DNA from 3 places in the Peribacillus sp. Aquil_B1 genome. Region 2 is predicted to be linked to each of the others. Evidence: riboswitches for the same ligand, from Rfam matches in the RefSeq annotation. Region 2 holds a riboswitch; each other region holds the start of a gene.

Region 1 (11,026 bases), 1.1 Mb from region 2:
TTCCAAAAACCTGCTATATGTTGTTGACTGATGAGGGTGGAACGGTGACAGCAGGTGGACTGGGTGTTTTGGAAGACGAATACATAGGCTTGTACAATATCATTACCCATGAAAATTTTCGAAATCAAGGCAATGGCGCAAAACTCGTTCGTAATCTATTGCAATGGGGTAAAGAAAATGGAGCGGAAAATGCTTATCTACAGGTGATAGAAACGAACGCGCCTGCTCTAAGCTTGTACGGGAAACTGGGGTTTGAAGAAAAATATAAGTATTGGTACAGAATTAAAACGAAGGAGTAGGACCACTCCTTTCAGTATGATGACAAAGGAGGTATGGAATGGTCTCATCCCGAACCATGATTTTAAAAGAAAGTTTGACCATCACTACGAACACTCCTAGCGAATAACCGGCTTGTAGAAAAGATCCGCTAGACGCTTTAGCCAGGAGCTTGGCAGACAGGGATCGGATTTCTGAAATTTTTAAAGAGAAAATTGAAGGTGAACTGGTTCTACTCTAATTTGTCTGCAGTCTGTAAGGAGTGGAACCACTCCTTTTCTTTGTTTCCCTTTAAGGGTTTCATCCAATATTCCCTGTGGTTTGTACAGAATATTATTCAGTCATCTTACTCATGAATTCGGCAATTGTAAGAAAATCCCGATTGTATTATAATGATTAAGAGTATTGAGAATATTCAGAAGGAGGGGGCAAATGAGCAATAAGCCTTGGCAAGCTATTTATCCGGAACAGATACCTGCTGTTTTGTCGTACGAAGATAAACCTCTTTATTCTTTTTTGAAGGAATCAGCCGAAGAATTCCCTGATAAAGTATCGATTCATTTCCAGGGAAAAGAATTAACCTTCCGGGAAGTGTATGAATCTGCTTTAAAGTTTGCAGCCTATTTAAAAAGTATCGGTCTTCAAAAAGGTGAACGCGTTGCCGTCATGCTTCCTAACTGTCCTCAGGGTGTCATAAGCTTTTTTGGGATTTTGATGGCCGGCGGAGTCGTGGTTCAAACGAATCCAACCTATACGGAACGTGAATTAGAATATCAAATGAAAGATTCCGGAGCGAAAATAATTTTAGCGATGGATATTTTATTTCCCCGTGTTTCTGCAGTGGCATCAAGAACAGAAATAGAACATATAATTGTAACCGCTATCAAGGAATATTTGCCATTCCCGAAAAATCTTATCTATCCTTTTATTCAAAAAAAGCAATACGGCATTGTCATCAATGTGGAGCATGAAGGGAATCATCATTTATTTTCCGAAATCATGAGACGAAGGATCACTGAAGAAGTCACTGTGCCAATCGATGTGGATAATGACCTTGCGCTTTTGCAATATACAGGTGGGACAACAGGCTTTCCCAAAGGGGTCATGCTTACCCATAAGAATATGCTTGCGAATACGAAAATGTGCAATGCATGGCTTTATAAAAATAAGCGCGGTGAGGAAAGGATCCTTGCGATACTGCCTTTCTTCCATGTGTACGGTATGACTACAGTCTTGGTTCTATCCGTCATGGAAGGGAACACCATGATCATCATGCCAAAATTTGATGTCCAAGCGACGCTAAAAACCATCCAAAAACAGAAACCGACCATGTTCCCAGGAGCGCCAACGATGTATATCGGCCTCTTGAACCATCCGGATATCGCCAAATATGACCTTTCTTCCATCAATGCATGTATAAGCGGTTCTGCATCATTGCCCTTAGAGGTCCAGGAGCAGTTTGAGAAAATTACCGGCGGGAAGCTTGTTGAAGGCTATGGTCTTTCGGAAACCTCACCGGTGACACATGCTAATTTCATTTGGGATCAGCCGCGCGTAAAAGGAAGCATTGGACTGCCTTGGCCAGATACCGACTCGGTGATTCTGTCCCTGGAAAACTTTGAAGAGCTTCCTCCGAATGAAATTGGAGAGATTGCCATAAAAGGACCACAGGTCATGCAGGGATATTGGAAACGTCCGGATGAAACGGAAAAAACCTTTAAAAATGGCTGGCTGCTTACAGGCGATCTGGGTTACATGGATGAGCAGGGGTTCTTCTATGTCGTCGAGAGGAAAAAGGATACAATCATTGCAGGCGGTTTCAATATATATCCACGTGAGGTGGAAGAGGTGCTATACGAGCATGAGGCCATACAGGAAGTGGTTGTTGCAGGTATCCCTGACCCATATCGCGGGGAGACCGTCAAGGCCTTTGTTGTACTGAAAAAAAATGCGAGGGCCACTGAAGAGGAATTGAATGAATTTGCCAGAAAGAACCTGGCTTCCTATAAGGTGCCGCGCAGCTATGAATTCAGGAATGAACTTCCAAAAACGACGATAGGAAAGATCCTGAGAAGAGTCCTGATCGAGGAAGAAAAGAAAAAAATATCCGAGGAAAGAAAAGAAGCGTAAACAAGCACCCCTAATAACGGAGCAGCGAAAGAGAGCTCCGTGTTTTGCAGAACGGCTGGACAACCTATGGATGGGGACTGTACAATGAACATAAGTGGAATGTCAGGACCCTTAGAAGTTTTGCTTGACAGTAAAGGGGCGTCATTTTATGATAGAAATATGAATGATGGTTCATTCATTTTCTGAAAGGGGACATCCAGTGAAAAGCAACAGACCTAAGTATACTCAAATTATTGATGCGGCCGTTATCGTCATTGCCCAAAACGGGTACTATCAAGCACAAGTATCCAAAATCGCCAAGCAGGCAGGAGTAGCGGATGGAACCATATATCTTTATTTTAAAAATAAAGAAGATATCCTAATTTCATTATTCCATGAAAAGATGGGCTATTTTGTGGAACAGATCGAAGAAGAGATAAAAGGAAAGACCACTGCTTCGGATAAACTGCATGTGCTCATCCAAAAACATTTTCAAAACCTTTCAGAAGACGTGAATTTAGCAATTGTCACTCAGTTGGAATTAAGACAGTCGAATAAAGAATTGCGCCTAAGAATTAATGATGTGTTAAGAGGGTATTTAAATTTAATCGATCAAATCATTATAGAAGGAAAAGAAAACGGCGAATTCCTGCCTGATTTAAATAATTTACTTGCCAGGCAGATGATTTTTGGAACGATTGACGAAACAGTGACGACCTGGGTCATGAATGAGCAAAAGTATTCGCTCCCAGACCTTGCCCCAGACGTTCACCGCCTTCTGATTGGCGGCTGCGGCCTGAAAAGTTAACGATTTAAATAGAGGATGGGCAGCCATCCTCGAAAGAATCGGTTAATTCTGCTTCCAGTTTAATCGGGAAGTGATACATATTAAATTTTCGAAAAAGTTTGACTAGTATGCCTGGAGGGATTGATATGGAATATCTTAAGCTTTCTGTCGAAAATCATGTGGCTTTTATAACGATTGATCATGCACCTGCAAATGCACTTTCTTCGGCTATCATCGGAGAGCTTTCACAGGCCTTCGAACAAATTGAGAATGATGGCGCCGTACGGGTTGTCCTTCTTCATGGTGAAGGAAGATTCTTCTCTGCAGGAGCAGACATTAAGGAGTTTACGGAAGTGAAAGACGGGAAAGCTTTCGAGAAGCTGACCAAGAATGGGCAATCTGTATTTGAGAAAATTGAATCTTTTCCAAAACCGGTCATTGCAGCCATCCATGGGGCGGCCCTTGGCGGAGGATTGGAGCTGGCGATGGCCTGTCACATCCGTTTGGTAACCGAAAGGGCTAAACTGGGTTTGCCTGAGCTGCAGTTGGGCTTAATCCCTGGATTTGCTGGGACCCAGCGTCTTCCACGTTATGTGGGCATGGCAAAGGCAGCTGAAATGCTGTTTACAAGTGAACCGATTTCAGGTACCCAAGCTGTACAATGCGGGTTGGCGAATCATGCCTTCACGGATGAAGACCTGATTCCTAAAGCTAAGGAACTAGCCAATAAAATTTCCAAGAAAAGCCCGCTGGCTTTAAAGTCTGCCATAGAGTTATTAAATTATTCCAAGCATGATTCCTACCATAAAGGTGTGGAAAGGGAAGCCGCCCTCTTTGGCCAAGCTTTCGATACTGCTGATGCAAAAGAAGGAATCGGCGCTTTCATTGAAAAAAGGGAAGCTGTATTCAAAGGGAAATGATGAGTAGAGTATAAATAATTATTTTTATATATCATGCAGGATTTTGATGAAATCTGTAGAATACAATACTATATATCAATAAAATTCATAATCTTCAAAACTCAAATCATTCGGGAGGTATTATCGTGAACATTTATGTACTGCTGAAAAGAACATTTGATACAGAAGAAAAAATTACGCTATCCAATGGGAAAATTAATGAGGATGGAGCAGAATTCATCATTAATCCATACGATGAGTATGCGGTTGAAGAAGCAATCCAGGTGCGTGATGCACAAGGCGGCGAAGTAACGGTTATTTCCGTCGGAACCGAAGAGGCTGAAAAGCAATTACGTACGGCGCTGGCAATGGGTGCTGACAAAGCCGTATTGATTAATATAGAAGACGACATTGAAAATGGCGACCAATTCACGACTGCAAAAATTATCGGCGAATACTTAAAAGATAAAAATGCCGATTTAATCATTGCAGGGAACGTTGCAATCGATGGCGGTTCTGGACAAGTGGGGCCACGCGTTGCCGAAATTTTAGAGATTCCTTATATTACTACCATTACTAAGCTGGACATCGCAAATGGAAATGTAAGCGTTATCCGTGATGTAGAAGGGGACTCTGAAACGATCGAAGCATCCCTTCCATTGTTGGTGACAGCTCAACAAGGGCTAAATGAACCACGTTATCCGTCATTGCCGGGAATCATGAAAGCGAAGAAAAAAACGCTTGAAGAATTGGAATTGGATGACCTGGATTTAGAAGAAGAAGATGTTGAGGCAAAAACAAAAACGATTGAAATTTACCTTCCTGCTAAAAAAGAAGCTGGAAAAGTATTGGACGGCGAAATCGGTGATCAAGTAAGCGAACTTGTTCAATTATTACGAAGCGAAGCAAAAGTGATTTAATCGAAACGGTACTTTTTCAAGATAACAAAACACGACAAAAAGATAAAATAGTGCACAGGAGGTTTTTATAAATGGCTAGAAAGTTTCTTGTATTGGGCGAAGTTCGTGACGGTTCACTGAGAAATGTATCATTTGAAGCTATCGGTGCGGCTAAACTTGCTGCAGATGGCGGGGAAATTGTAGGTGTCTTAGTTGGTGACAGTGTTCAAAATTTCGGAAATGAATTGATCCAGTATGGGGCAGACCGGGTTGTTGCAGTCGAAAATGATCAATTGAAACAATATACTTCAGATGGTTATGCGCAAAGCTTGCTTGCCGTCATCGAACAGGAAAAACCAGAAGGGATATTCTTTGGACATACGGCCCTAGGAAAAGACCTTGCACCAAAATTGGCTGGAAAGCTTGAATCAGGTTTGATCTCAGACGTTACATCCATTGAAGAAGAAGGGGGAAATATCGTTTTCACCCGCCCGATCTATTCCGGTAAGGCATTTGAAAAGAAAATTGTTACAGATGGCGTGATATTCGCGACAATCCGTCCGAACAATATCGAACCATTAGCGAAAGATGAGTCCCGCTCTGGTGATGTTTCTACATTAAGTGTGGATATCAAGGATTTACGTACAATCATTAAAGATGTTGTTAGAAAAGCGAGTGAAGGGGTCGACCTTTCAGAAGCGAAAGTGATCATCGCTGGTGGCCGCGGCGTGAAAAGTGAAGATGGTTTTGAACCATTAAAGGAACTGGCACAAGTTCTTGGCGGAGCGGTAGGAGCTTCCCGTGGAGCATGTGATGCAGATTATTGCGATTACTCTTTGCAAATCGGGCAAACGGGTAAAGTCGTAACACCGGACCTTTATATCGCCTGCGGAATTTCCGGTGCGATTCAGCATTTAGCGGGGATGTCGAACTCCAAGGTTATCGTTGCGATCAATAAAGACCCGGAAGCTAACATATTCAATGTGGCTGATTATGGAATTGTCGGAGACCTTTTCGAAGTCGTTCCGTTACTTACGGAAGAATTCAAAAAACTTAAAGTTAACGCGTAATAGAAACAATATAGATGAGGGGCAAGACATTTGGCATAAGCCGATACATGTCTTGCCCCTTTATTTGGCCTGCATATTTACTCTTTTTTTGGACATCCTACCACTGAAGCAAAATATTAGCATCGATTCGAGCAACAATGGTATACTGTCTTTAGTTATTTGAGTAAATTTGAGGAGGAAATATATATGGCAATTATAAATGCAACTGACCAAACTTTCACAACAGATACTAGCGAAGGTGTCGTTCTTGTAGATTTTTGGGCTCCATGGTGCGGACCTTGTAAAATGATCGCTCCTGTTCTTCAAGAGCTTGATACTGAAATTGGCGATACAGCAAAAATCGTAAAAGTGGATGTGGATGAAAACCAAGAAACAGCTGGAAAATTCGGTGTCATGAGCATCCCGACATTAATCGTGCTTAAAGACGGTGAAGTGGTTGATAAGGTTGTTGGTTTCCAACCTAAAGAAGCACTTGCTGAACTTATTTCAAAACATGCGTAATAGTAGGTTAGCTAAAAAAAGCTTCAAGTCTGCGGACTTGAAGCTTTTTTCGCTATCTTGATATATAATAATTGTAAAAAAGGGAGAACAGGAGGCTGAATGCATGAATCAACAAATAAAGAATAAACTTGCCCTTCTTCCCGATCAACCTGGTTGTTATTTAATGAAAGATCGTCAGGGAACGATCATCTATGTAGGCAAAGCGAAAGTGTTGAAAAATCGTGTCCGTTCTTATTTCACGGGATCGCATGACGGAAAAACATTCCGGCTCGTGAATGAAATTGAGGATTTCGAATATATCGTCACCTCTTCCAATATCGAGGCTCTTATTTTAGAGTTGAACTTAATCAAAAAACATGACCCAAAATATAATGTCATGCTAAAGGATGATAAGACGTATCCCTTCATAAAGCTGACTGCGGAACGCCACCCACGTCTAATCATTACGCGAAAAGTCAAAAAAGACAAAGGTAAATATTTCGGTCCTTATCCGAATGCATTTGCAGCTAACGAAACGAAAAAATTGCTTGACCGCATCTATCCCCTAAGAAAATGCAATACTTTACCGGATCGCGTTTGTCTCTACTATCACCTTGGCCAGTGCCTAGCCCCGTGTGTTTATAATGTAGAGGAACAGGAATATAAAAAAATGGTGGATGATATCAACCGGTTCTTGAACGGGGGGCATACTGAAATAAAAAAAGAACTGACTGAAAAAATGCTGGAGGCATCAGAAGATCTCGATTTCGAGAGGGCCAAGGAGTTCCGTGACAAAATTGCCCACATCGATATTACGATGGAAAAGCAGAAAATGATGACGACAGATTTCATCGACAGGGATGTATTTGGTTTTGCCTATGATAAAGGCTGGATGTGCGTTCAGGTATTTTTTGTCCGGCAGGGTAAATTAATAGAAAGGGATGTTTCACTTTTTCCTGTCTACGATGAACCCGAACAGGAACTTCTTACATTCCTCGGTCAGTTTTACGAGATTACGAACCACTTTAAACCAAAGGAAATCTTGCTGCCTGAATCAGTGGATGCCGAAATGGCCGAAGGGCTGCTTGGTGTCAAAACGATTCACCCGAAACGGGGAGCGAAAAAAGACATGCTTAAATTGGCGAATAAAAATGCCTCCATCGCGCTTCAGGAAAAATTCTCTTTGATAGAAAGGGATGAAGAAAGAACGATCAATGCGGTGGAAAACCTCGGGAAGCAACTGGGTATCTACACTCCGCATCGAATTGAAGCTTTCGATAACTCCAACATCCAGGGAAGTGACCCAGTTTCCGCTTTAGTCGTGTTCATTGATGGAAAGCCGGAAAAAAGGGAGTACCGCAAATATAAGATCAAGACGGTCCAAGGGCCTGATGATTATGAATCGATGCGTGAAGTGGTCAGAAGAAGGTATTCAAGAGTATTGAAAGAAGGGCTTCCGCTTCCGGACTTGATCATCATTGATGGCGGAAAGGGACATGTCGAAGCAGTTCGGGATATTCTGGAAAATGAATTGGGCCTTGATATTCCACTTTCAGGCCTCATTAAGGATGAAAAGCATAGGACCTCGCAATTGATGATCGGAAATCCGCTTGAAATCGTACCTCTTGATTCACGGAGCCAGGAATTTTACTTATTGCAAAGAATTCAGGATGAAGTGCATCGGTTCGCGATTACGTTTCATCGCCAGCTACGCGGGAAAAATGCGGTTCACTCCCAGCTTGATGATATTCCAGGAGTCGGGGAAAAGCGAAGGAAGCAATTATTAAGGCATTTTGGATCATTGAAGAAAATCAAAGAGGCGACGGCCGAGGAAATCATGGAAGCTGGCATGCCAAAAGGGGTAGCCGAGGGAATCGTTAGAAAATTACAAGAATAATCTTGCTACCGATAAATCTCTATGCTATGATTAAAAAGAATTTTTAACTAGACAACTTAAAAGTGCTGATAGAGGTGCGGAATTCAAGAGTAAAAACCTGGAGAAGTATGAGCTTCCATGAAAGGTTTTGAAAGGGGATGACGCCGAAGGAAGACAAGACTCATACCTTGTTTTCCTGGTCCGACATTTAATAAATGGCGGATTGTCAGGGTTTATACCCTGGAGAGCTATCTCACTGTGTTTACAGTATTTAGATATGTGATCACAGCAATGAGATATTTCTCATTGCTTTTTTTATTGCCTAAAAAGGTAGAGAGGGTGCATGGGGATGGCATTAATCGTTCAAAAATTTGGCGGAACATCCGTCGGAAGCGTAGAAAAAATCAAAAATGTTGCCAATCGGGTAATCGAGGAAGTGGAGAATGGAAATGAGGTAGTCGTCGTTGTTTCAGCGATGGGGAAAACCACGGATCAATTGGTTTCCATGGCGCGGGATATTTCCGGAACCCCGAGCAAGAGGGAAATGGATATGCTATTGACTACGGGGGAACAGGTAACGATTTCCCTGTTAACGATGGCATTGATTGAAGAAGGACATGAAGCCATTTCATATACTGGCTGGCAGGCTGGCATGCAAACGGAATCCGTTCATGGGAATGCCCGGATTTTAAACATCGATGCCACGAGGATCCAAGCTCAGCTTCAGAAGAAGAAAATAGTGGTCGTGGCCGGTTTCCAGGGGACCGATGCAAATGGGGAAATTACTACCTTAGGGCGAGGCGGTTCCGATACGACGGCGGTTGCTATCGCTGCAGCGCTGAATGCGGATAGATGCGATATTTATACGGATGTAACGGGCGTTTTCACAACGGACCCCCGCTACATAAAAGGCGCACGGAAACTCCAATCCATTTCTTATGATGAAATGCTGGAACTTGCCAATCTGGGGGCGGGCGTCCTTCATCCAAGGGCTGTCGAATATGCAAAAAATTATCAAATACCGCTTGAAGTCCGTTCAAGCATGGAGAGAGAATCAGGAACGATCATTGAGGAGGAAGCAACTATGGAAGAAAACTTAATTGTACGCGGGATTGCTTTTGAAGACAGTATTACGAGGGTCACCATATATGGTTTGCCCCAATCACTTGGTGCATTATCCACAATCTTCACGACACTTGCGAAAAACCGGATTAATGTGGACATCATCATTCAAAGCATGACTGCCGAGGATACGACGAATCTATCTTTTTCCACAAAAAGTGAAGATACGGAAGCGGCCTTGATTGTGCTGGAAAATAATAAAGAACAATTGGGATTCGACCGAGTCGAAACGGAGAGCGGATTGGCCAAAGTATCCATCGTCGGTTCTGGAATGGTATCCAATCCGGGAGTGGCTGCCGAGATGTTTGAAGTGATGGCCAATACAGGCATCCAGGTGAAGATGGTCAGCACATCTGAAATTAAAGTTTCCACTGTCGTCAATGAAAAGGAAATGGTGAAGGCGGTTGAATCTCTTCATGAAGCATTTAAACTAGGTCAGCATGCAAATGTGCTAGCGTAAGTGTCTGAGTCCAATAAAAAACAGACTTCCGGTAAAAAGGGTAAGTCTGTTTTCAGGGCTCATTAGATTGGATCTCTGGGATCCCATTGGATGGTGAATATCACTTTTTTTGCGCGGCGTTTGATTTCTTCCGTTGATTCGCTGAGGAATTTTTTTTGCAGTGTAAACTGCTCGGCAAGGAAACCGGCTTCAAGTTGGAAGTGACAATCAGGGTGTAAATCCAAGCGGCGGCTGATTATTTCACCTGTCAGGGATAATTCCATCTCGTGTTTCGTATATTTCAAGATTTCTAGATTGCCCCATCCGGCGCTTTGGAAAAATTCAATCACTTCCTGATCGCCATTCAATGGGAATTTTCTTGCTAATTGTTTACCTGCCCAATAGAGGATTTGATTAGAGTCTTTTCCGAGAATATCGTTCAATAGAACTTCTCTGATTAATTCGTATCCGAAAGCTGGAACCAGGAATTCTTCAGTTGTTTGAATTTCTTCAGTTTGAATCTCTTCTTCTATCGCAGCAGCAATATTTTTTTTCATAATTTATCGCCTCTTTCTGTAAATCTATTATAAACGTATTTCTTTTGCAAATTATACTGTTTTTTATTTATTTAAATAACAATTGGAAAAAAATGAGAAATTATACCGAGATATTAATAGGTAAATGAGAAATTTATTCAAAATATCATCTTGACAAACAAAAAATAGCCAATTTAATCCAATAAAATCTATTCTGAAAAAGAGATTTCTTGTATCCGTTTTCTTGACGCACATAGAAGTCAGGAGTAAAATGGACATGTCACATAATTGTAAAGGAAGTATAGAGGATTTTTTTTTGACTCTATACTGTATTTTCACGCGGAGATAAAAGGTAGCCACCAGTTTATCTTTGCATGATTTTTCACAAATTAAGGGGGGGCACTTAGTGGCAAAAAATCGTGAGTTTGGGAATCGCAGGCTTCATTCACTTCTAGGAGTAATTCCAATTGGTCTATTCCTAATTTTTCATTTATCGGTAAACTTTATGGCAACAAAAGGAGAAGAAACTTTTA
Region 2 (11,026 bases):
CAGACAAATCATGTTTCAACTAGAATGTCCATTGGAAATAAAGATATAAATGAACTCTCAAATCAAATTCTGCAAGTAAAAGATGTTATGCTGCAAACAAGTTCAGAAATAAAGAAATTGGACGAACAAGCAAATGAGATTGTGAATATTGTACATTTAATTACGGGAATTGCCGAGCAAACAAACCTGCTGTCATTAAATGCAGCCATTGAAGCTGCTAGAGCCGGTGAACAGGGTAAAGGTTTTGCTGTGGTATCGAACGAGGTAAGGAAATTGGCAGTGGGCACGAAGGAATCTGCGATCAATATACAAGAGTCCCTGCTTCATTTTAAATCCATCATAAATCAATCAGTGAAAATGATGGAAACTGGAACTAAAGAGGTGGAGGAAGGGACAAAATTTGTCCTGAATACAAGGGAAACATTTAAACAGACCATAAAATCTTTTGAACATGTTAGTGATCAGATTCAAGAAATATCCGCCATTACAGAGCAAATGGCAGCAAGTTCTCAAGAAATCAATGCTTCGATAGAAGATTTTGCAGGGTTAACAAGGGAAACGGCAGTGGCTTCAAAGCAAGTGGCACAATCAACCGATCAACAAGCGAAATCCATGGAGGACATTTCCTTCTCAACCACTTCAATGGTAAAGCTCGCTAATGACCTGGAAACATCTGTTGAACAGTTTAACGCGTAATAAGTTTGAACTACATTCTATTACTATATCAAGAAAGGGATTTTGCTATTAATGCAAAATCCCTTTTTATTTACTTAGTGGATTTTAGTTTCAAATCACCTTCATATGGTATATGTTCAACTGTTATCGTTATATCATTGCCTTCTTTATCTTTACCGATTCGTTTATAAGTGAATTTATTTTCATTAAGTTCCGTAAGTTCAAGAACTGCACCATACTTATTTTCCCCTTGTGAAACATGGGCTCTAATCTTATTTCCATGGACAACATCGTAATAGCCGTAATCACCACGGCTTTCACCGGTTTTAGCATCAAAAAATTCATACTTATTTGTTTTATCATCATATTTTGCCAGTCCTAAATAATTCGAGTTATAGCTTGATACATCATTTCCCTTTTCATCCAATGCCACTGTACCTATCCAAGTGGTGCTTGATAAAATTTTGTCCCCATCAACGTCTGTAACTACATCCCCTGTGAAAGTTTCCAAATTTTTGTCTGGATCCGTAAAGGAAAGTTCTGTTTCAGTATAAGGAATATGATCGACAAACACTTCTACGTCGTTCCCATTTGCATCTTTGCCCATTCTTTTATAAGTGAACATATCCTTATTCAGTTCAGTTATTTCAACAACAGCCTGGTAGCCCATTGATTCTGAAATCAACACCCGAATCTTTCCATTCGTGATAAAGAAAGTTCCTTTATCACCTCGAGTTTTTTTAGTATTTTTATCAAAAAATTCATATCTTGATGCTTCATCATCATATTTAGCTAGACCAATGAAGCTTGCATTCTCCTTTGTTAAGTCATTATTATTTTTATCATAAACTTTTGTTCCTTGCCAATTCGTGCTAGTAAGAATTTTAGTCATTTCCTCCCCTGCGGTTAACTTTTTTTCTTGTTTACTCTGTTTTGCAGTTTGTTCCTGCTTCTGAGCACTTTTATTGTCTTGTGCGCTTGTGTTACATCCTGTTATGACCAATGTTAACCCAAGTAGTATAGCTGATGAAATTTTTGCTTTTTTATTCATTTTTTCGTCTCCTCATCATATTGTGGTTTTTTTGTAGTGCAATTGATATTACAAATTGAAAGTATCTGCGATCTGGTTATTTTGCTCCTGCCGAAAGTAAAATTTGTTCGATTTCCTTAAACCCTTTCTCACGGGCATGTTGTAAAGGTGTCATACTACTATTATCGGGGATATTGACATCTGCTCCATGATCTATTAGCAATTGCACGGTTTGCTGTTGTTTTCCATCACCATCATTCAAAATGATAGCTTCTAGCAAAGCGGTCCAGCCGAGATCATTCACATGATTCACATCAATATCAGTTTTAGAAAGAAGTTCTTTCATAACTTCAACATAACCATGTTCAGAAGCAGGGATTAAAGCCGTTCCTCCATAACGGTTGGTTATAGAGGGGTCTGCACCTGCTTCAATGGCAAGTTTAAGTATATCTATATAACCTTCAGCACCGGCATACAAGAAGGGGCTATTTTTCATGTCATCCTGTATGTTGACATCTGCACCCGCTTCAATAAGAATTTTGGCTGTCTCCACATCATTGTTATAAGTCGCAATCATAGTGGAGGTTCGCCCTTCCGAGTCCTGTGTATTTATATCTGCACCTTGCTCAATCAAGCTTCTTATTCTTTCCGTTTCTTTACGTTCTACAGCTTGAATCAATTGTTCATTCATTCCCTTTCCTGTCTCCTTTTCTTGTTTATTTAACTCTACTTCATTATCCAAGACACAGCCTTGAAGGATGAAAAGGCTTCCGATAACAATCGTTAGCCGTCTCCACATGAACCACACCACCCTTTCCCTGTTTGTACTTCACACCCGCATAAGGATTTCCCGTCATTCTTATGTAGCAAATTGACATGTTCTTTAGGTTCCATGATGATTTTTTTCTCCCTTTTATTTTTATTCGCTTACTTATTCCGTCTTCATAATGTTAATGCTTAACCTTAAACTCCCTCTAAACAATTTCTTAAAAAATGATTAACTTATTCATAAAATTTCTTAATGTTTATAAAAAAGTCCCGCCACCTTCGTGACGGGTCCTTAACAAGCTATTTAAACATTGAAGCGATACCCTGCTCCCCAAACGGTTTCCAAAAATTTAGGATGTGCAGGATTTCTTTCAATTTTTTCACGCAGCTTCCTGATATGGACGGTGACGGTCGAAACATCTGCAGCCGATTCCAAGCCCCAAATATTTTCATAAAGCTGCTCTTTGCTTAATACTTGATTCGGATGCATGACAAAAAACACTAAAGTATCGAATTCCTTTGTGGTAAACGGGACCACTTCTCCGTTTATGTGAACTCTGCGTGCTGACTTATCTATTGAAATTCCATGAACATAGATTGAATTAGATTTAGGGTGACTTCCTGATAAACGTTCATACCGCGCTATATGCGCTTTCACTCTTGCAACTAGTTCACTTGGACTAAATGGTTTTGTAATATAATCATCTGCCCCTAGACCAAGCCCCCGAATTTTATCGATATCTTCCTTTTTGGCGGATACAAGCAAAATCGGGATATTATGGACAGCACGTATTTGTTTGCATATCTCAAATCCATTCAACCCTGGAAGCATGATATCCAAAATGATTAAATGATAATTTCCTCGAAGTGCCTGTTGAAGACCTGCATCACCAGTATGTTGAATATCGACACTAAAATCATTAATCTCCAAATAATCCCTTTGTAATTCTGCAATACTGACTTCGTCTTCAATAAGTAATATCTTTTTCACATTTCCTCACCTTTCTTTATGGAAAAAAAGACACTTGTACCTTTTCCTATCTCGCTAGTAGCCCAAATATCTCCACCATGCTCGCCGATGATTTCTTTTGCAATCGCAAGTCCTAAACCACTTCCACCTGTCCGAGAATTTCTAGATTCCTCGGCACGATAAAAGCGGTTAAATATATAAGGCAAAGCAGAAGATCCTATTCCATAGCCATTATCCGTTACTTGTACAACAACATCATATAGTCCTTCATGCAGAGAAATGGAAATGTGTTTTTCATCTTTATTCATATACTTTACACAATTGCTGGTCAGGTTGGCCAATACGCGTTTCAGTTTCTCTCTATCCGCTGTCACGTATATCGGTTTATTCACCTGATGAAGTTCAATCTGGATCCCTAGTTGAAGTAAATCCAGTTGAAGTTCTTCTACGTAATCTTTTAAATACTTATCTAATCTGACCGTTTCAAAAGTGAATGGTTCTTTTTTCAAATCCAACTTGGAAAATAAAAATAATTCATCTATCAATGAATCCATATCTCTTGCTTTAAGGTATACAGTCGATAAATATTTGTCCATTTTCTGTGGGGTGTTTGCTACTCCGTCTTTAATCCCCTCAACATATCCCATAATCGAAGTGATCGGTGTCTTCAAATCATGGGAAATATTAGAGAGAAGCTCTTTGCGATTTTCCTCATACTGAAGCTGAATGTTTACGGACTCTTTTAACTTTTTTCTCATTTCCTCAAACGCTCTATTCAATTGTCCGATTTCATCATTCGAAGACGCTTTAATTTCAAAGTTTAAATCTCCTGATTTAATCCGCTCTGCGCCTTCTTTAAGAATGGAGATCGGTTTGATGATGCTACGTGAAACTAAATAATTTAATAGTCCAATAATCATTACAAACAGTAATAACAATAGAGCGAATAAAATGGGAAAGAGCTCTCGAGTCAGCTCGGCATACGAACTTGCCTTTCTCAATACAAAAATACTTCCTTCACTTTTATCCGAAAAATAATAATCAAACTTCACATAAGTGAAAAAAGAGTCTTTCATTTTGATTGTGTCCCGCGTATTGATGTTCGTTTCTTCGAACTTGGGAAGTGATTGTATCAAGCCTAGCTTATCTAGTGTTTGGGATGCATACTCAATGTTTTTACCTTTTCTAACGACAATCTTAACATCTCCATGTTCAATCTTCTTCAGCTGTTCTTCGTTTAGAAGCTGCTCAGGGTTATTTTTTGCCAAAAGCTTTAAATCGAGAAACACACTTTCCTCTACTGCAGTCAAAGGTTTTTGGAGATAAGACTTTTTATATAAATGCTCTATCGCTTTTACATCACCTGTTATTGCAAAAATAAGTAAAAATCCAGCTGCTAAAAACAAAGTGATGGAAATAAGGATTACGCCAACGTAGGACAACAGAAACCTCATTTTAATTGACAAATATTTTCACCCCGTATCGATCTTTCGTTTACTCTTTTATAGAAAAGTTGTTTATCTGCTGTTCTTGCAAAAAAATGTTTCCCACGATAACTTTTCTTAGTATTTAAAAAAACATATCACACAAATCTTAAAATTTTCTAAAATACACAGAAAAAAAACAATAAAAAATCATGCAGTATAACCAAGTCTTTATTTAGTTTACCTGTGGTTTTTTAATTTATGAAAGCTTCAGATGAATTCCGAAATCAGCGCCTTTTCCGCCGACTGTTTATCAGGCTTCCTCGGCGCAAGCATCTAGCATGGTTCCGGCTAGATTGTTTTATATTTTTTGAATCTACCTTTTATAATAATGATATTATTTTTAATTATCCAAGAATTATATAAAGCCGCACTTCAGTATTTATAATTAATTACTATCCCTCAATATGATGTATTATCTTCACAAAGAAGAGAAAAAGCGAACTTCCCCTTAAGGAAAGTCCGCTTTTTACTTTTACAAATTTCAAGAAAAGTTCACCTGTTCTTCTCATTAATTTGGTGAAACGATCATTTGGTCATCCAATCGAATATCGTCAATCGACCAAAACCAATTATTTTTGGCATTATGCATTCTCCATTGTAATTTCATAGAGGCAGCATCTTCAGGAACCTTAATCGATTTAATTTCATATTTATTCAAGACATGTCCATTTTTATTATCCGAAGCAGCTTTATTGTCATAAACGAGAACTTGTTGTTTTTTTCCATTATCAAAAACAGCAGTTACTTCAGCTGTTTGCATTCCTTCTTGTTTATAGTGGGATGCAAATCCTAAGTATAGATCTTTTGCATCATCAACTTTTACAGAAGGTGAAGTTAATGTACTATCAAAAAAGCCTTTTGCAGCTGGTGAACCGTTATCATCCCATTCATCAGGATCCGCTACTGCTATAACACCTTTGCCAAGTTCAAATCGGTTACGCTCCTGGTCTTCTGCTTTTGTCCAAAAGTCCTTTGTTGTGAAGCTCCAACCTTGCCACTCTTCTGTACCAGCTGGCATATTCGAGCTATTTGTAACCGTCCAGCCATTAGGAGCTGTATGGCTCCAACCGAGAATGGAACTTGGAATGTTTTCATTCACTGCTGGCTTTAATGCAGACTCTAATTGGTCAAAACTTTCTCCAAGCATCATGTTGACGAATACATTTATATTCTTGGAGCCAATTATTTGGCCATCCTCGAAAGCAGTAATCTTGAATTGTGCTGAACCCGAAATCTCCTTGCTAGGTGTAGCTTTTATTGTCAACAATTTTTCTTCTGTTCCTGATAGCTCATATTCAAGTTCATTGTGCTCCACACTCCAACCTTCAGGTGCATCCACTTTAATTTTCCCTTTCACACTTTTATTTCCATGATTTTTCATCTTCATTTGGAGTGCAGTCGATTCACCTTCCGTTACTAAAGAAGGAGAAGCTTGGGCCGAGACCATTTCCATTGCTTTTGTCTGGCCATCAGCCAGTAACACCCTTTTACTGCTATTGTTAAATGAATCTAGTGCTTGTACCTTAATTTCATAATCAATACCTGGCTTAAGTCCAGCAACAGGGAACTCTAAATTCTTTGGTACAGGATCATAATAGAATTCAGAAAATGCGGTGAACTCAGCGTCCAGCTCCCCTGTTTCCTTGTTTTTGGCGGTAATGTGATAGGAATGTACGAGTGCGTTATCTTTTGCCTGTGGAAAGGTTACATTTAAACTTCTAAGTGTGGATTTTTCTTCTACAATCAAAGCCTTGTCTTTACCTGAAAAAACCGGTGGTAACTGATCACGATCGTCTGTATATTTAAATTTATTTTTTTTAGAAGGGTTTTTTATTACCCATGGTTTTCCTGTCCAATCGTCTTTATGAAAGTCACGTTTTTTAATGACAACTTCATTATTATAAACTTCTACAATCATCCCTTGACTAATATCCCGATATCCTTCTGGATGAAACCCTTGAAGTTTACCTGGCTCCAATTCCAAATAACTTACAGAAGACGTGCCAACAGACGTAAAGTCTTTTTGGTGAATTGTTCTCGGGTCTTCAAGTGGATAATGAGAATGGCCTGAAAATGTAATAACCTGTGGATGTTTCTTTAATGTATCATATAAAAGTTCTTTGTTTTCCTGAGTTCCCCACAAGTCACTTCCATACACAGTGTCTTTAATGTGTTGATGAAGAAAAACAAAGATTGGTTGGTCCGGATTCTCTTTTTCTGCTGCAGCTAACTTTTCACCTAGCCAGTTAATTTGATTAACAGAATATAAACCATGCGTATTACCATTTTCCGGACTTAACGTAATAAAATCATATCCATTTACTTTTTTATGATAGTAAAGAGAATCCATTCCAGTTTTCTCGAGAAAACGATCTTGTGCCTTTTCAACGGAAAGTCCATTCCAATAATCATGGTTCCCCATTGTAAACATGGATTGGACATCGCCTTGTTTCTTCTCATTATAAATGGAGAAGAACTTATCATATTCAGTAGCGTATCCATAGTCCGTTAAATCCCCAACCACAACAAAAGCATCCTGTCTAGGCGCAGCTTTATTTAATTGATCCATGGCTGTTCTGAACTTGTTCATATCAGCTGTTGATCCATCATCAATATGTACATCACTGATTACTGGAAAAACGAGCTCTGGTTTACGTTTATTATCTGAACTTGAAGATTCCGAGAATGCTTGTACACTTGATAAAGAAGTTGTTAATCCTACTGTTACAACTGTCAGCATTGCTGCAAATTTATTTTTCGCTTTCAAAATCAATACCTCCTATTTATCGTTTAGGCAATTATGTATTTTTTAAACAAATCAACAAATATCCTCCTTGTTTATAAATTTTTATGATGTTTACCAATTAAAATAGTAACTTTACATTATTAATAAAATATAAGTCCAATGTATTTTATTTATTAATAAATGCAAAAAAAGGACTATGGCCTGTATTCGTTCCATTCACCATTGTCTCGTTTTTGGTATTTATTTACCTTTTTTTAATGGGAATGGATACTATCCCTCAACAACGTAAATCACCTATAAAATGGTAATATTTACGCATGTGGTAAATGATTCCATAGTGCATAGAAATACCAATTTCCATATGGTAAAGTCTAGAAGAAGGAAAGGAGAGAGGTTATTATAAAAAAATTATTAAATATTATGATGGTAATAACTCTTGTCTTTGGACTGTTTTTTGCGATTGCACCGATGAATAAAGCATTTGCTTTGTCCTACGATAATACAAACCCTTATTCGACAGGCTGTGCTTCTAAAAGCCCAATCACCTATGAAACAGAATATATCTATAAAAACGGTGTGAAAATTGGATATGTGCAGCTAAAAGGCAGTGCGTATTGTCATACGGCGTGGGGTTACTTAAAGTTTTATTCGTCTGCTCCTTACGATTATTATGCAAATGTTTGGGTTGACAGTTTTAATGGCACGACTAAGAGGGCATTTACAAGTTGCGCTAGTTCCGGCGGTAACGGATGGATAATGAAAGGTCAAACGTCCTGTTATACTGCACAATTATGGAATTTAGATCCGTATAATGCTTTGGCCAAAGCAGGTATTTATTCTTCAAATGGGGCTCTCATTATTTCTGCGAACACTGGTCGTTATTAATGAGGTACTAATGTAAACTTTCTGTTAACGGCGGTACAACCGTTTTTGCCATCTTTCCTCATTTTGCTTACAGTCCATTGCGCAGTTCAATGCGTGATCAATTTTCTTTGTTTAACAACCCCACGAATCTTAATGGCTTTTTTCATTTCATCTCATGGCTTTGGAACGAGATACGTATGTTGTTTATACGTATCTCGTTCCAATTTTGTATCAATGGGCCCTACTTACAATTGAAGCGATCGTTTTCTTGCTTCCCACGTCACAGATTTTCATATCTTGCTGTCCTCCCCACCTTGATACCATCTTCAAGATATATCTATTGTCAAAACTGACGATAAAAGGGTGGATCTTTTCATACAGTTTGTTTTATAAAACTATTAATTTTGAGTTACTAAAAAAGATGAATCCAGCCCTATGCCGTATCCATTCCATTGATTATCCATGAGTTCTAAAAAAATATTTCTAATTTGCCTTGCAATAGAAAGGATTCCTTGTTATATTACAGTCAATTAAATATTTTCTTACTTCGTACTTTTTGAAGTGAGGATAGAGGAGCAAAGACCATTAGTACACATTTTGAGGAGAATGAGATCCTATGACTATTGTGGAAAGGGGAATTTGCCGAAGCGGAAAGAATCTCATGTTCTTGAAGCTGGTTCTGCTATTGAATAAATACAGGACTGTCATATAGGAAACTATATGGAGGGCTATCTTACGCGCTGAAACGATTTTTTTGATAAATATTGTTTCTACTGCAGCAGCGAACCCTCGTTGTTGCTTTTTTGCGTTTACTCCTGAATGGCCCTAACCACCTCTGAATTTTTTAAAAAATATTATACAAAAGGGTGTGTAGTTATGAATTTTGGCCAAGTTTTAACCGCAATGGTTACCCCGTTTAATCATAATGATGAGGTTGATTTTAATGCTACGAGAACTTTAGTAAACTATTTAATTGCTAATGGTTCTGATGGATTAGTAATAGCTGGTACAACTGGAGAGTCTCCTACATTAACAACAGAAGAGAAACTAGATTTATTCAAAATTGTGGTTGAAGTTGTTGATGGAAGAGTTCCAGTCATAGCTGGAACTGGCTCAAATAACACAAAAGCTTCTATCAGCTTAACAAGGCAAGCAGAGGCAGCAGGAGTCGACGGAATCATGCTCGTTACCCCATACTATAACAAGCCGTCTCAAGAAGGATTATTTCAGCACTTCAAGGCTATTGCCCAATCAACATCATTACCGGTAATGCTTTATAATATTCCAGGACGTAGTGTTGTAAACATGTCAGTAGAGACGATTGTTAGCCTCTCAAAAATCAACAATATTGTGGCAGTAAAAGAAGCAAGTGGTGACTTAGATGCCATGGCACAAATCATTAGCAAAACAACTAGTGATTTTACATTGTACAGCGGCGATGATGGGTTAACATTACCGGTTCTAGCCATCGGTGGAACAGGCATTGTTTCGGTTTCTTCACACATAATTGGAAATGAAATGCAAGAAATGATCAATAGCTTTAAACATGGCGATGTCCATGGTGCTGCCGCTACGCATCGTAAACTTCTTCCAATTATGAAAGCATTATTTGCGGCACCAAGCCCCACACCGGTGAAATCAGCATTAAATATGCGAGGGTTAAATGTTGGAGGTGTCCGCTTACCATTGGTTCCTTTAAACGATGAAGAAAAAATAGCACTACAAATGGCTCTACAACCTAGAAACGAAGAAGCTGTTTTGTTAAATAAATAAAGTTAACGATTCATTCAGCTATACTTTAATACCGATTTTCTAATTTAAAGACCATAATTAACGGGATACAATCTTAAAAAGCAGTGCAACTCATAAAGAGTGCACTGCTTTTTAATCGATGCACGGCTCAGTGCTTAAACTAGTTTAGCAATATAATGATTTTATAAGATTAAGGGCAAAAGCAGAATCTCCATTTTCTTGAAATGATAAGAATAATCTTATATGACTCGTTCCCTAGGATCACTTAACAAATACAAACGAATAAAGTGAATTTCCATTCACATTCAATATGTAAAATTAGAGAAGGTTATTTTCATGAAAGAAATAAGAAACGCATTTAAAGTTCAACTTTAGAATTGGATTTATATTTACTAATATAACTTGATAATGAATAAATAGCCTTTGTTCTCTTTTAGCAAAGGCTATTTTTTTGACTAGTTTTTTAGCCAAACTCTTTTATTTCATGGCCTGAAGTTGCTGCTCTTCATTTTTATCCTTGCTGCAGATTTGTATGTTTCCAAATTTAAGGAATTCATTTTTTATTCCTTCTTCTACTTCTCTCTTTCTCTTGTTCTACAAAACACGTTCAATCAAGTGTACTTTTTCGAACGTGACTTTTCTTCCTATATGGGTAAAACTGTTGAATATTTAATTTCTCTGAGAGCTAGGCTAGTTTGAATTCTGGTTATGCCTAGTTTATTTAACTTTCTAAT
Region 3 (11,026 bases), on a different contig from region 2:
CACGGACGATGGTGTCGGTATTATGACGGACCATTCCGATATACGTTCCTTCTTCCGTCCCTTTTTCACCCATTGCATCCGAGAACAATTCCCCGCCGATTTCCACTTTGTGCCCCTGCTTACCCGCTCCTTGAATGACAGCCTCGATAGCCTTCCTTGGTACGCTTGACTCAATGAAAATCGCTTTTATTTTGTTCTCCACAAGATAATTCCGCATATCCGTCACATCTTTTGATCCATATTCCGATAAAGTATTGATCCCTTGGAGACCTCTTACGTCCAGGCCATATGACTGCCCGTAGTATCCAAAAGCATCATGTGCTGTTACGAGAACCCGTTGATCTTCCGGTATTTTATTAATTTCCTCTTGAACATATTTATCAAGTTCCTCCAATTGCAGAACGTACTCCTCATAATTTTCACGATACTCTGCTTCATGTTCCTGATCATTGGCAATCAATTCTTTCTTGACTGCCTCCGCCGCAACGATCCAAAGCTTTACATCAAACCATACATGTGGATCATGTTCCGTTGCACTCACTTTGCGAAGCTGGTTCTCCTTGAAGTCCTCCGTTACGGCAATTGTCGGTTTATCCTTGCTCATCATTTCAAAGATATCCGTCATTTTCCCTTCAAGGTGCACACCGTTATAAAAAATCATATCGGCCGAATCCAAAGTCTCCACATCACCCTGTGTTGCTTTATAAAGATGGGGATCCACTCCGGGTCCCATTAAACTAGTGACCTCGACATGTTTACCGCCAATATTCTCCACCAAGTCCCCTATCATTCCTGTCGTAGCAACTACGTTCAATTTGCCATTGTCCTTATCCTGTTCGGTCGTGTCATTGCCGCACCCCGTTAAAATCAGCATTGCAGCAAGAACGCCCCCAATGGATTTTAGAAAACCCATCATAATCCCTCCCCTTTTTCATTTCCCTAAAAATGTTTGCCGAATGCAAAATTAAGTGTAAATTTTTTTACATTGTCGTAAATGCTAAAAAGTTTCCTCTATACAACTTATTTTATACTATACACAATTATACGAAAAAAGTGCAACTATTTTTCAAACATTAACAAAAAGACGAATGATTTTTACGCACAGCAAAAACTGTCAGGAATCTCCACTGGAGAGCTCTCTGACAGTCAGTTTTTCCGAACATGAAACGTAACAATGAAGTTATATTTATATTGTGGAGTTTTTATGGTGAATATAAACCATGGGGACTATTTCGGGACGACGTAAAATTCACGAGTAAATGTGCGGATCTCACGAATTCAAGTGCATTGCCACTCATTTTTCCTGTTTCAGGGAAACTGCCAAGTACGCAAATCCCAATTCAATTCCACAAAGCACAAACAGGGTGATTAAGGTTTGGAACATCATGATCTCCTCCTCCTCTAAGACTTATACCAATCTTAAAGGATGAAACCAATACCAGAACAAGACCTTATTTGAAGAAATCTTCAGCATGCTCACTCTGAACTCTTGCCCTGAAATGGGTTTCATACTGTACAATATATAAAAAGAAAAAACGGTGATACCATGACAAATATTAAAGAAATAGCTCAATGTGCCGGTGTATCTGTCTCAACCGTATCTCGTGTATTGAATGATCATCCATATGTAAGCCCCGATAAAAGAAAGAGCGTCTTAGAAGCGATCGATCGTTTGAATTATACGAGAAACATTAACGCCATTCATCTTTCAAAAGGCAAGACCAATCTTATCGGCATCATCATCCCCTTCAACAATCATCCATATTACGGAGCAATCGTTAACGGAATCACTAAACAGGCAAATGCAATCGGCTGTCATATCGTCATCTTTCAAACAAATTATGACAGAGAGAAAGAAATCCAGGCTTTTAATATGCTGCAAATGAAGCAGCTCGATGGCATCATCGTTTGTTCAAGGATTTCGGAAATGAAAATCCTCTTGGATTATCAAAAATACGGACCGATTATTTTATGTGAAGATACAGCCCAGGCCGAATTCTCATCCATCAGTATTGATCATTATGCCGCTTTCTCCTGTGCCCTTGAGTACGTAATTGCTAAAGGATATAAGAAAATCGGATACAGCCTCGGCCGTAAAAAGAGCAGAAATAGTTCCCATCGTACAAAGGCCTTTAACGATATCATTAGAAAACATAAACTGATAAACAACAAGGAATGGCTGTTTGAAGGCAGTTATCACATCAAAGACGGTGAACAATTGTTTCAGGATTGGAATTCAATGATGGACAAACCTGAAGCTCTCATCATCACGAATGATGACACGGCGGCAGGCTTCATTCTTACCGCTAAGAAATCGGGTACAAGGGTACCGGATGATGTGGCCATTCTCGGCTTCAATAATGATAGCCTGAGTGAAATGCTTGACATCACAACCATTTCCTTGCCACTGGAGTGGATTGGTAAAATGGCAGTGGATCTATTTGAGAATCCTGAAGTGGTCAAACATGTAAAACTGGACTATGCCCTTATAAAAAGGAGTACCGTTTAGTTATCAGGATGCTTTATTTTGGTATACCATCACTCGAATCTTTCATTTACTAGGAAAAAATAACCACATAAAATAACCATTGCGATATCCCAGAAGTTATTTTATAATTTTAATATAGTAAAGTTTACTCAATTACTAGCAATCTATTTACGTTTGCATGCAATTCATGAGTACAATCGTCCGACGTCACTTACAAACTGGCGCAACGATATTAGAAAATTGAATACTTCCTCATTTACCGATGAGTTAGAGGCTGCAGCTTATAAAAGTAAAACGGACGAGATTCTGGAAAATTAAAGACTCCGTTTGAAAGGATAAGTTGCCGAAGTTAGGGTATATTCCATGTATATTCTTGCTGGCGGTGTTACCGAACAGGAACACCACTGTCACGTTTTTTCAAAAAGCGTGGGGAGCTATCTTCGGAAGGATAAACGGGTTTATTATAAACAGCCGTCGATCTTTTTCGACTGCTGTTTTTTATTTTTCGTTCCCTTCCAATAAAAAGGAGTGTAACATCAATTGTCAAATTCACAATCAGCATCAAGCCCTACTGAACTGAAAAGGAGCCTGAAAGCGCGTCATTTAATGATGATTTCATTAGGTGGAACGATTGGAACAGGTTTATTTTTAGCAAGTGGCGGTGCCATTCATTCAGCCGGACCCGGCGGTGCCTTGGTGGCATACGCGGTCATCGGCATCATGGTTTATTACTTAATGACAAGTCTTGCAGAAATGGCAGCGTTCATGCCGGTGGCAGGTTCGTTCCGTGTCTATGCATCCAAGTTCGTCGATCCGTCTTTCGGTTTTGCGATTGGTTGGAACTACTGGTATAACTGGGCAATCACCATTGCCGCCGAATTGGCTGCCGTTGTCTTAATTATGAAGTTCTGGTTCCCGGATAGCCCTTCGTTTATCTGGAGTGCCATTGCGTTAATCACTATGTTTCTTATCAATTACATGTCAGTTAAAGGTTTCGGGGAAACGGAATTCTGGTTTGCCATGATCAAGGTCGTGACAGTCGTCATATTCTTGATTACGGGTGTACTGATCATTCTCGGAATCATGGGTGGGAATGACCCAATTGGTTTTTCCAATTTCACAATGGGCGAAGGTCCCTTTAACGGAGGGTTCTTCACGATTCTTGGCGTATTCATGGCTGCCGGCTTTTCATTCCAAGGAACGGAATTGCTTGGAGTGACTGCTGGTGAAAGTGAAGATCCAGAAAAAAATATCCCTAAAGCGATCAGATCCGTTTTCTGGCGCATCCTCTTGTTCTATATCCTTGCAATTTTCGTTATTGGAATGATCATTCCGTTTACGGATTCACGTTTATTGAGTCAAGATGTTGCCGTAAGTCCATTCACGCTTGTATTTGAACGTGCCGGCCTTGCCTTTGCTGCATCCATCATGAACGCGATCATTTTATCATCCGTACTCTCTGCAGGTAACTCTGGCATGTACGCTTCAACCCGTATGCTATGGGACCTGGCACGTGACGGGAAAGCACCGAAATTCCTAGGAAAATTAGATAAAAGAGGCGTACCTGTGAATGCACTTATCGTGACTTCATTAGTTGGCTGCGTTGCATTCTTAGCTTCATTTTTCGGTGATGGCGTCGTTTATATCTGGTTATTGAATGCTTCAGGCATGGCTGGATTCGTCACCTGGGTAGGGATTGCGATTGCCCATTATCGGTTCCGCAAAGCCTACGCTGCACAAGGACTTGATATCAATGATTTACCATTCCGTGCAAAAGGCTTCCCATTCGGGCCTATATTCGCACTTGTCCTTTGTATGATCATTATCATCGGACAAGGCTATCAGGCTTTCAGCAGCGATGGGATTGACTGGAATTCAATGTTCGTTTCCTACATTGGCTTGATTCTATTTTTCGTCCTATGGTTCGGCTATAAAATTAAGCATAAAACGAAAATCATTCCCCTTGAGGAATGTGATCTTAAATCAAAATAATACGCAAAGGACCTGTTCTTCCCTAATCGGAGAAGAACAGGTCCTTTTTTCATTTCAAATGATAAACACGGCATTCATATGGTTGCAGGGGTTTGCTTGAGATTCCTTCTTCCTCCTGATCATAATTCCCGATCAGCCTTGTGGCAGAATATGCATGCAGCTCTTCAGGCAAAGTATAGGGAGCCTGCTCTTCTTTAAAGTTGCATAGCACCAACAGCTTTTCTTCTTCAAATGACCTCGTGTAGGCAAATATTCGTTCATCATCCGGCAACAGCAATTCAAAACGGCCATAAACGACGATATCATGTTCCTTGCGTAATTGGATAAGCTTTTTATAAAAATGAAAAATGGAATTGTGATCATTGTAGGCCTTTTCTGCATTAATCTCGGGAAAATTGGGATTAACCTTAATCCAAGGAGTCCCTTGCGTGAATCCTGCGTTCCGGGAGTCATTCCACTGAATCGGTGTTCTCGCATTATCCCGGCTGCGGGCGTGGATGGCTGACATCATCCGCTCTTTTGACCAGCCATGAGAATTGACGAGTTCGTCATATGAATTCAATGTTTCGATATCCCGGTATTCATCGATGCCCTCAAATGCAACATTGGTCATGCCAAGCTCTTCCCCTTGATATATATAAGGTGTACCCTGAAGCATATGAAGACAAGCAGCAAGCATCTTAGCGCTTTCAATACGATACTTTCCATCATGACCAAACCTTGAGACAACCCGGGGCTGATCATGATTGTTCCAGTATAAACTGTTCCAGCCATCCCCCTCCAAACCAGTCTGCCATTTGGAGAGAATTCGCTTTAAATCGGTTAGCTTCCATTTATCGTTGCTCCATTTCCCTTCTGGTCCGCTCCCCAAATCCATATGTTCGAATTGAAAGACCATATGTAGCTCATCACGATCTTTACCTGTGAACAATTGCGCTTCCTCCGGTGTGACGCCTGGCATCTCCCCAACCGTAATCACGTCATATCCAGAAAGTGCCCGCTGATTGACTTCCTGCAAAAACTCATGTATGCGCGGGCCATTCAGGAAAAACGGGCTTCCGTCACCATATTGCTTCTCATGATGAACGGCTCCATCTGAATAGCTTTGATCTTTTGAAAGGAAGTTGATGACATCCATCCGGAAGCCATCGACACCTTTATCCAGCCACCAAGTCATGATGCTGTAGATTTCTTCACGGAGCTTAGGGTTCTCCCAGTTTAAATCCGGTTGTTTCCTGCTGAATAAATGTAAATAATATTCATCGGTTCCTTCATCATATTCCCATGCTGAACCTTTAAAAATGGACTCCCAATTATTTGGTTCTTTTCCATTCCTGCCAGGCTTCCAAATATAATAATCACGTTTCGGATTATCTTTTGAGGATCGGGATTCCTTGAACCACGGATGTTCATCTGAAGAATGGTTGACCACCAGGTCCATCATGATCTTCATTCCACGTTCATGAACCGCGTTCAACAACCTATCGAAATCTGCCATGGTCCCGAATTCAGTCATAATTGATTTATAATCACTGATATCGTACCCATTATCATCATTGGGAGATTGATAAACAGGGGATAGCCATATCACGTCCACTCCCAGCTCTTGTAAATAATCGAGCTTCATCAAAATCCCGTTTATATCCCCTATCCCATCGCCATCACTATCCATAAAACTCCTCGGATACACTTGATACACAACCGCTTCTTTCCACCATGCTTTGTCCATGTCTTTCCCCCTTTTTAGCCGCATTGATATAATCATTACACCAATACCCCTATTATAAAGGGGGAAACTTCAGAATATTCTACTTTTATTCAGCTATTCCCGTTTGAATCATTTCAATATCCAGATCCACCTCGATTGGAATATGGGGATATGCCTTCTCCCAATGTGTCTGATCAAAGTTTCTTGTTTTACTTTTAGCGTGATCACCGAGTGCAATCGGATCTATATTGTTCTCCTGAAACATGGTTACCATCTCATTTAATTTTTTACCAATGACATGCTCTGCCTTGGCCTCTATTTTATTCAGGTCCAAGGCTTTACCCAAGTCATAGCCTTGGACCTCCAGCAGACTAGCCTTTAATTTCACTTCAATCCTGACCTTGGGGTCTTGATTGGCATTCGAAATATGATAATGGACACGTGACACCACGTTATTGATATCAGTAAAGTCATTTTCTTTCCATTTAATTTCATAACTCCCCAGCTTAAAGTTTTCACTAAGGACTTTAAATAAAAACCCTTCCTCATAAGGAATATATTTACCAATATAACGGTCTTTTTTAAACAAGGCGATCCCTTTTATCCGTAATTGGTCCCCTGCCGTTTCCAATAAGGGCAAGACCGGGTCGATTCCTTTACCATGACACGCATATAAATACCTGTGGAGATCCGCATCAGGCAAATTAGTCCTGATATTCTGTTCGATCAGCTCTTTCACTTGAACCCCTGGAGTTTTAATCAACTTCGGCTCCATTTTAACTACATCCTCAGCTTTGCCATGAACGACCGCTAAATACAAATCCCTTCCCACCATTGGGTCCCGCCTATATGTATCGACATAATCATTCAACCCCTTGCTTGCCAATTCTTCACCATAGAGAATGACCGTCAGTCTCCCACCGACAATCGGGAATGGTGTTTTTGCATTTTCCTGCTGGCGGGCTGCCTTTATATCATGGGAGACCGCTTCATATACTTCTTTACCTAGATTTGCTTCCTCACCAGGCTGAGGAACGCTGACAACGACAGTACCTTTGACTTTTTTGTCTTCGGCATCATCATAACCTACGACTTCAGCGATTAAAATATCTTCTAATATTTGTTTTTCCACGCCGCAAGCCGTCATCAAGATACCTGCCAATGTTATAAAAAGAAGTCGGATTTTCATGATTTATGCCCCTTGAATTTATAGACAATCGACTGCCATATGAATAAGAGAGGAAGATACAAATAAACGATATAAAAACCAATTTCCGAACTGATCGTGTTAAACTTATCGATTCTATAGCGGTTATCCAATAAAATGCAGGAAACTAAAATGATTAACAGAATCAAGACCAACATCTTTTTCTGTCTAAATCCAAATACTCTTTTCGCTGTCCTGCTTGCTGCCCAAACCCCTATGCAAACATTCGGCAGCACCATGAACAGCCAAACGGAAATCCCTATGTATTCGAACCGTTCAATGAATGGAAGGTCTACGATTTTCCATAACGTCAGAGTTGCCCAGATTACATCTTTCAGTTGATCTTGATGATAGTAAGCTAATGAAACAATAATGGATACTAAATAAATCGACATAGTAAACAACGACCCTAAGTGGGCCCACTTTTGAGATTTTTCCCGATTTTTAATGAATGGATAATAAATGAGGAGTAATTCAAAACCAAGGTAATTCAGGGTCATTTTCTTACAGGCCTTCATGATTTCCAAAAAGGAATGATCAAGAAAAGGACCCAAATTTTCAAAGTGGGCATACTTCAATGGGAAATAGATCAAAAGGAATAATGGCGATCCGATAATAAGCCCGATTATGCAAAAACCAGTTATGACCCTGAACCCCCCCTCCACAAAACTATACACGAGAATAAGAATGATGGTTATTAACATCAGGACATTGACACCAGGGAACATCCAAACCTGAATGACTTCTAAATAAGTCCTGATAAGAATGATGGAGATCATTATAAAGTAGAGGATGAATAAAATATTGAAAGCATTTCCGACCCATTTACCAAACAAATCCTTGTGGATGGCGACCAAGTCAATTGTTTGTGGACCCCTGCCTAAAAGCCTGAAACACATCCAAAGCAGAACATTTATGATCAACCCTGATGTGAGGACCGATATCCATGCGTCTTGGCCAGCCTCTTTCGCTATGATCCGTTCAAACCCCAATATCCCTACTCCAATCTGCATGCCGGGCATGAGGAAAAAAACAAAAAAGGGAGATATTTGTTTAGTTTCATTTGGTTTGACTTCCATACTTTTCACCGCTTTCTACACCTTATTCATCAATATCGTTATGGGAGTTTCGCGTTTCCGCCTCCTTCCTTATCCTTAGCGGATTTTCCGTCCGCAGAAACTGCGGGCGTTTTTTCTGTTTTGAAAAAGGGAGGCGAATCAGACTATCTTTAAAGTCATGAATTCTTAACGGGTAAAGAGGATCTAAATATGGACTGCCAAGCGAAGTCAATCTCAATAAATGACTTAAAATGAATGCACTGCATAAAGCTATTCCAAACAGTCCGTAAAACTGCGCTGCAATTAGAAATGGAAAGCGGATAAGGCGAATCGTATTGCTGATTTGGTAAATAGGCACCGTAAATGAAGCCAAGGCAGCCAAAGCGACAAGCATCAACAAGACATTACTGACAAATCCCGCTTCAACAGCTGCTGTACCGATGACAATACCGCCAACAATACCGATGGTCGAGCCTACCTTAGCAGGCAGCCTGACCGCTGCTTCCCTGAGCAATTCGATTGTCCCTTCCAGCACGATCGCTTCCAAAATCGGCGGAAAAGGGATCACGCCCCTGGATGAGATTAGGATGGGCAGCAAATCCGTTGGAATCACTTGATAATGATACGTTAAAACGGCAACATACAGAGGTGAAGACAACACGGAAAACATCACCGCGAAAAGCCGAATCAAACGGAATGAAGTACCGAGATTCCAAATTTGAAAATAATCCTCAAATGACGAAAAGAACGAAATGATGGTATTGGGGCCAACTAATGCATGAGGAGATCCATCCAGCATGATTCCTATTTTCCCTTCCGATAATACACTGGCCAGATGATCAGGCCGCTCCGTATCAATCAGTTGCGGAAACATCGAATTCCGATTATCCGTGATCATCTGGCTTACAAACGAAATATCGACGATTGTATCATATTCTATATCTTCTATTCTTTGCATGACTGTATTAACGATCTGTTGATTTACTATCCCATCTATGTAGAGTACAGCTAATCTTGTTTGCGAGATGCTCCCGACCCGAAATTCCTTGGACTGCAATTCAGGAGTGGGCAACCGGTTACGGATCAGATTCAAATTGGAATCAAGCGATTCAACAAAGGCCTCCTTGGACCCAACGACCGTATACTCCGACTCGGGTGTTGAAATTTGCCTTTTCACACTATGAACACATGGAATCAGCAAACACATTTCATCATCTTGCCTGTATTGAACCATGACTGATCCGGCCAATACCAACCTTTGAATGTCTTTTAGATCAGCCGTCAATTTCATATCTTCCATCGGAATATCGCCTTTTAGTTGCTTAAGGACCTTCTTTGGTTGATTCGACATGACTGCCAATACTTGTTCATGAAGCTCTTGTGCACTAACCAGTGAATTGAAGTAGGAGATGGTATAGCCATCACCATCCGGGAATTGGAAGGTAAGAAAATCATTAGACGCTTTAAACTTTTTAAGGAGTTCCTGAAAATCCTTGGAAGTAACCTGAAAGGATGCTGCATCCATTTTCATCCTGCCCTTAAAAAACCTCACCATTCCACCCCCACTGCCTGTCCAAAGTTATCGTTCATTCGATTATTGTAACCACCCTATTTAAAGTTAGTCATGATTCACCGATATCCTTATAATGGGAAAAGACCTATCCGGAATCCACCGGATAAGTCTTTACGTCTTCATTCTTTATTGATTACCTTGGGCTTGGAAAAATCCGGGTTACAAGTTCACGGAACTCTTCAGCGAATCCTGCAACGGGTTTTCCATTCTCGATATCATTCGCATACCCTTCCATTCTTTGAACAAAGTCCGGGTTTGCCGACACATAGACTTGGTCTACCGATGGATCGGCTCCCCTTACTTTATCAGCAATTCTTTCTTTAAGGTCATTCGAGATATCCTTATCCCTGCCATCTTTTAATACTGCCCCTACATAAGCATTATTTTCAGTCACGATGACACTTGCGTTACTTACTTCCTTCATGGCTTCTACTCGATCTGAGATATCCTTGGAGACCCTCATATCGTTAATGCCATTACCGTTATCGTTATTGTTATTGTTATTGTTATCATTAACATTTTGCCTTGTGTCGCTTACATTCATCGGATTATCTAAATTATCCTGATGGGTACGGTTCAGGCCAAGATTTTCACTGGCACCTTCTTTATCATTAGTTGCACAACCTGTAATCACTAAAGCCATCATTGCACTTGATACTATCACTTTATAATTCACATTCATCACTCCTCAAAAATCATTTAATATTACTATTTGCGAGGAGTGGATAGTTTATTCAGAAGAAGTAATCTTCAAGCCGATAATTCCCACCAAAATGAAACCGACGAATACCAAACGCATCGCATCCTTAGGCTCGTTAAATACGATGATGCCTACCAGAACAGCTCCAAGTGCCCCTATTCCGGTCCAAATTGCATACGCTGTTCCCATAGGCAGGGTTTTTATCGCCGATGATAAAAAATAAAAACTAATGACCATACCGGCAATCGTTATGATAGAAGGAAATAATTTCGTAAAACCCTCGGTATACTTTAAACTTGT

Evidence for each region. A riboswitch is a leader RNA that binds a small molecule or an ion and turns the genes downstream of it on or off. The one in region 2 is predicted to bind lysine.
Region 1: another riboswitch for lysine. It lies ahead of MPH60_RS03445 (aspartate kinase); the one in region 2 lies ahead of dapA (4-hydroxy-tetrahydrodipicolinate synthase).
Region 3: another riboswitch for lysine. It lies ahead of MPH60_RS19020 (amino acid permease); the one in region 2 lies ahead of dapA (4-hydroxy-tetrahydrodipicolinate synthase).

What each region holds. Positions count from the first base shown of each region.
Region 1 covers NZ_JAKXEE010000001.1:686,426-697,451, forward strand. Annotated here, with positions in the region: gene MPH60_RS03405 (GNAT family N-acetyltransferase) at 1-299, shown strand, start outside; gene MPH60_RS03410 (long-chain-fatty-acid--CoA ligase) at 709-2,406, shown strand; gene MPH60_RS03415 (TetR/AcrR family transcriptional regulator) at 2,606-3,193, shown strand; gene MPH60_RS03420 (enoyl-CoA hydratase) at 3,319-4,092, shown strand; gene MPH60_RS03425 (electron transfer flavoprotein subunit beta/FixA family protein) at 4,218-4,991, shown strand; gene MPH60_RS03430 (electron transfer flavoprotein subunit alpha/FixB family protein) at 5,063-6,040, shown strand; gene trxA (thioredoxin) at 6,227-6,541, shown strand; gene uvrC (excinuclease ABC subunit UvrC) at 6,645-8,417, shown strand; lysine riboswitch at 8,479-8,655, shown strand; gene MPH60_RS03445 (aspartate kinase) at 8,746-9,978, shown strand; gene MPH60_RS03450 (YslB family protein) at 10,041-10,514, opposite strand; gene MPH60_RS03455 (succinate dehydrogenase cytochrome b558 subunit) at 10,900-11,026, shown strand, end outside.
Region 2 covers NZ_JAKXEE010000001.1:1,765,986-1,777,011, reverse strand. Annotated here, with positions in the region: gene MPH60_RS08845 (methyl-accepting chemotaxis protein) at 1-696, shown strand, start outside; gene MPH60_RS08840 (DUF4822 domain-containing protein) at 767-1,726, opposite strand; gene MPH60_RS08835 (ankyrin repeat domain-containing protein) at 1,803-2,504, opposite strand; gene MPH60_RS08830 (response regulator transcription factor) at 2,778-3,464, opposite strand; gene MPH60_RS08825 (sensor histidine kinase) at 3,461-4,909, opposite strand; gene MPH60_RS08820 (metallophosphoesterase) at 5,439-7,697, opposite strand; gene MPH60_RS08815 (DUF2690 domain-containing protein) at 8,145-8,561, shown strand; lysine riboswitch at 9,101-9,279, shown strand; gene dapA (4-hydroxy-tetrahydrodipicolinate synthase) at 9,417-10,313, shown strand; gene MPH60_RS08805 (Lrp/AsnC family transcriptional regulator) at 10,937-11,026, opposite strand, start outside.
Region 3 covers NZ_JAKXEE010000003.1:170,505-181,530, forward strand. Annotated here, with positions in the region: gene MPH60_RS19010 (metal ABC transporter solute-binding protein, Zn/Mn family) at 1-916, opposite strand, end outside; gene MPH60_RS19015 (LacI family DNA-binding transcriptional regulator) at 1,547-2,509, shown strand; lysine riboswitch at 2,749-2,933, shown strand; gene MPH60_RS19020 (amino acid permease) at 3,029-4,480, shown strand; gene MPH60_RS19025 (glycoside hydrolase family 13 protein) at 4,530-6,209, opposite strand; gene MPH60_RS19030 (Ger(x)C family spore germination protein) at 6,295-7,377, opposite strand; gene MPH60_RS19035 (GerAB/ArcD/ProY family transporter) at 7,374-8,474, opposite strand; gene MPH60_RS19040 (spore germination protein) at 8,497-10,008, opposite strand; gene MPH60_RS19045 (YhcN/YlaJ family sporulation lipoprotein) at 10,160-10,702, opposite strand; gene sugE (quaternary ammonium compound efflux SMR transporter SugE) at 10,757-11,026, opposite strand, start outside.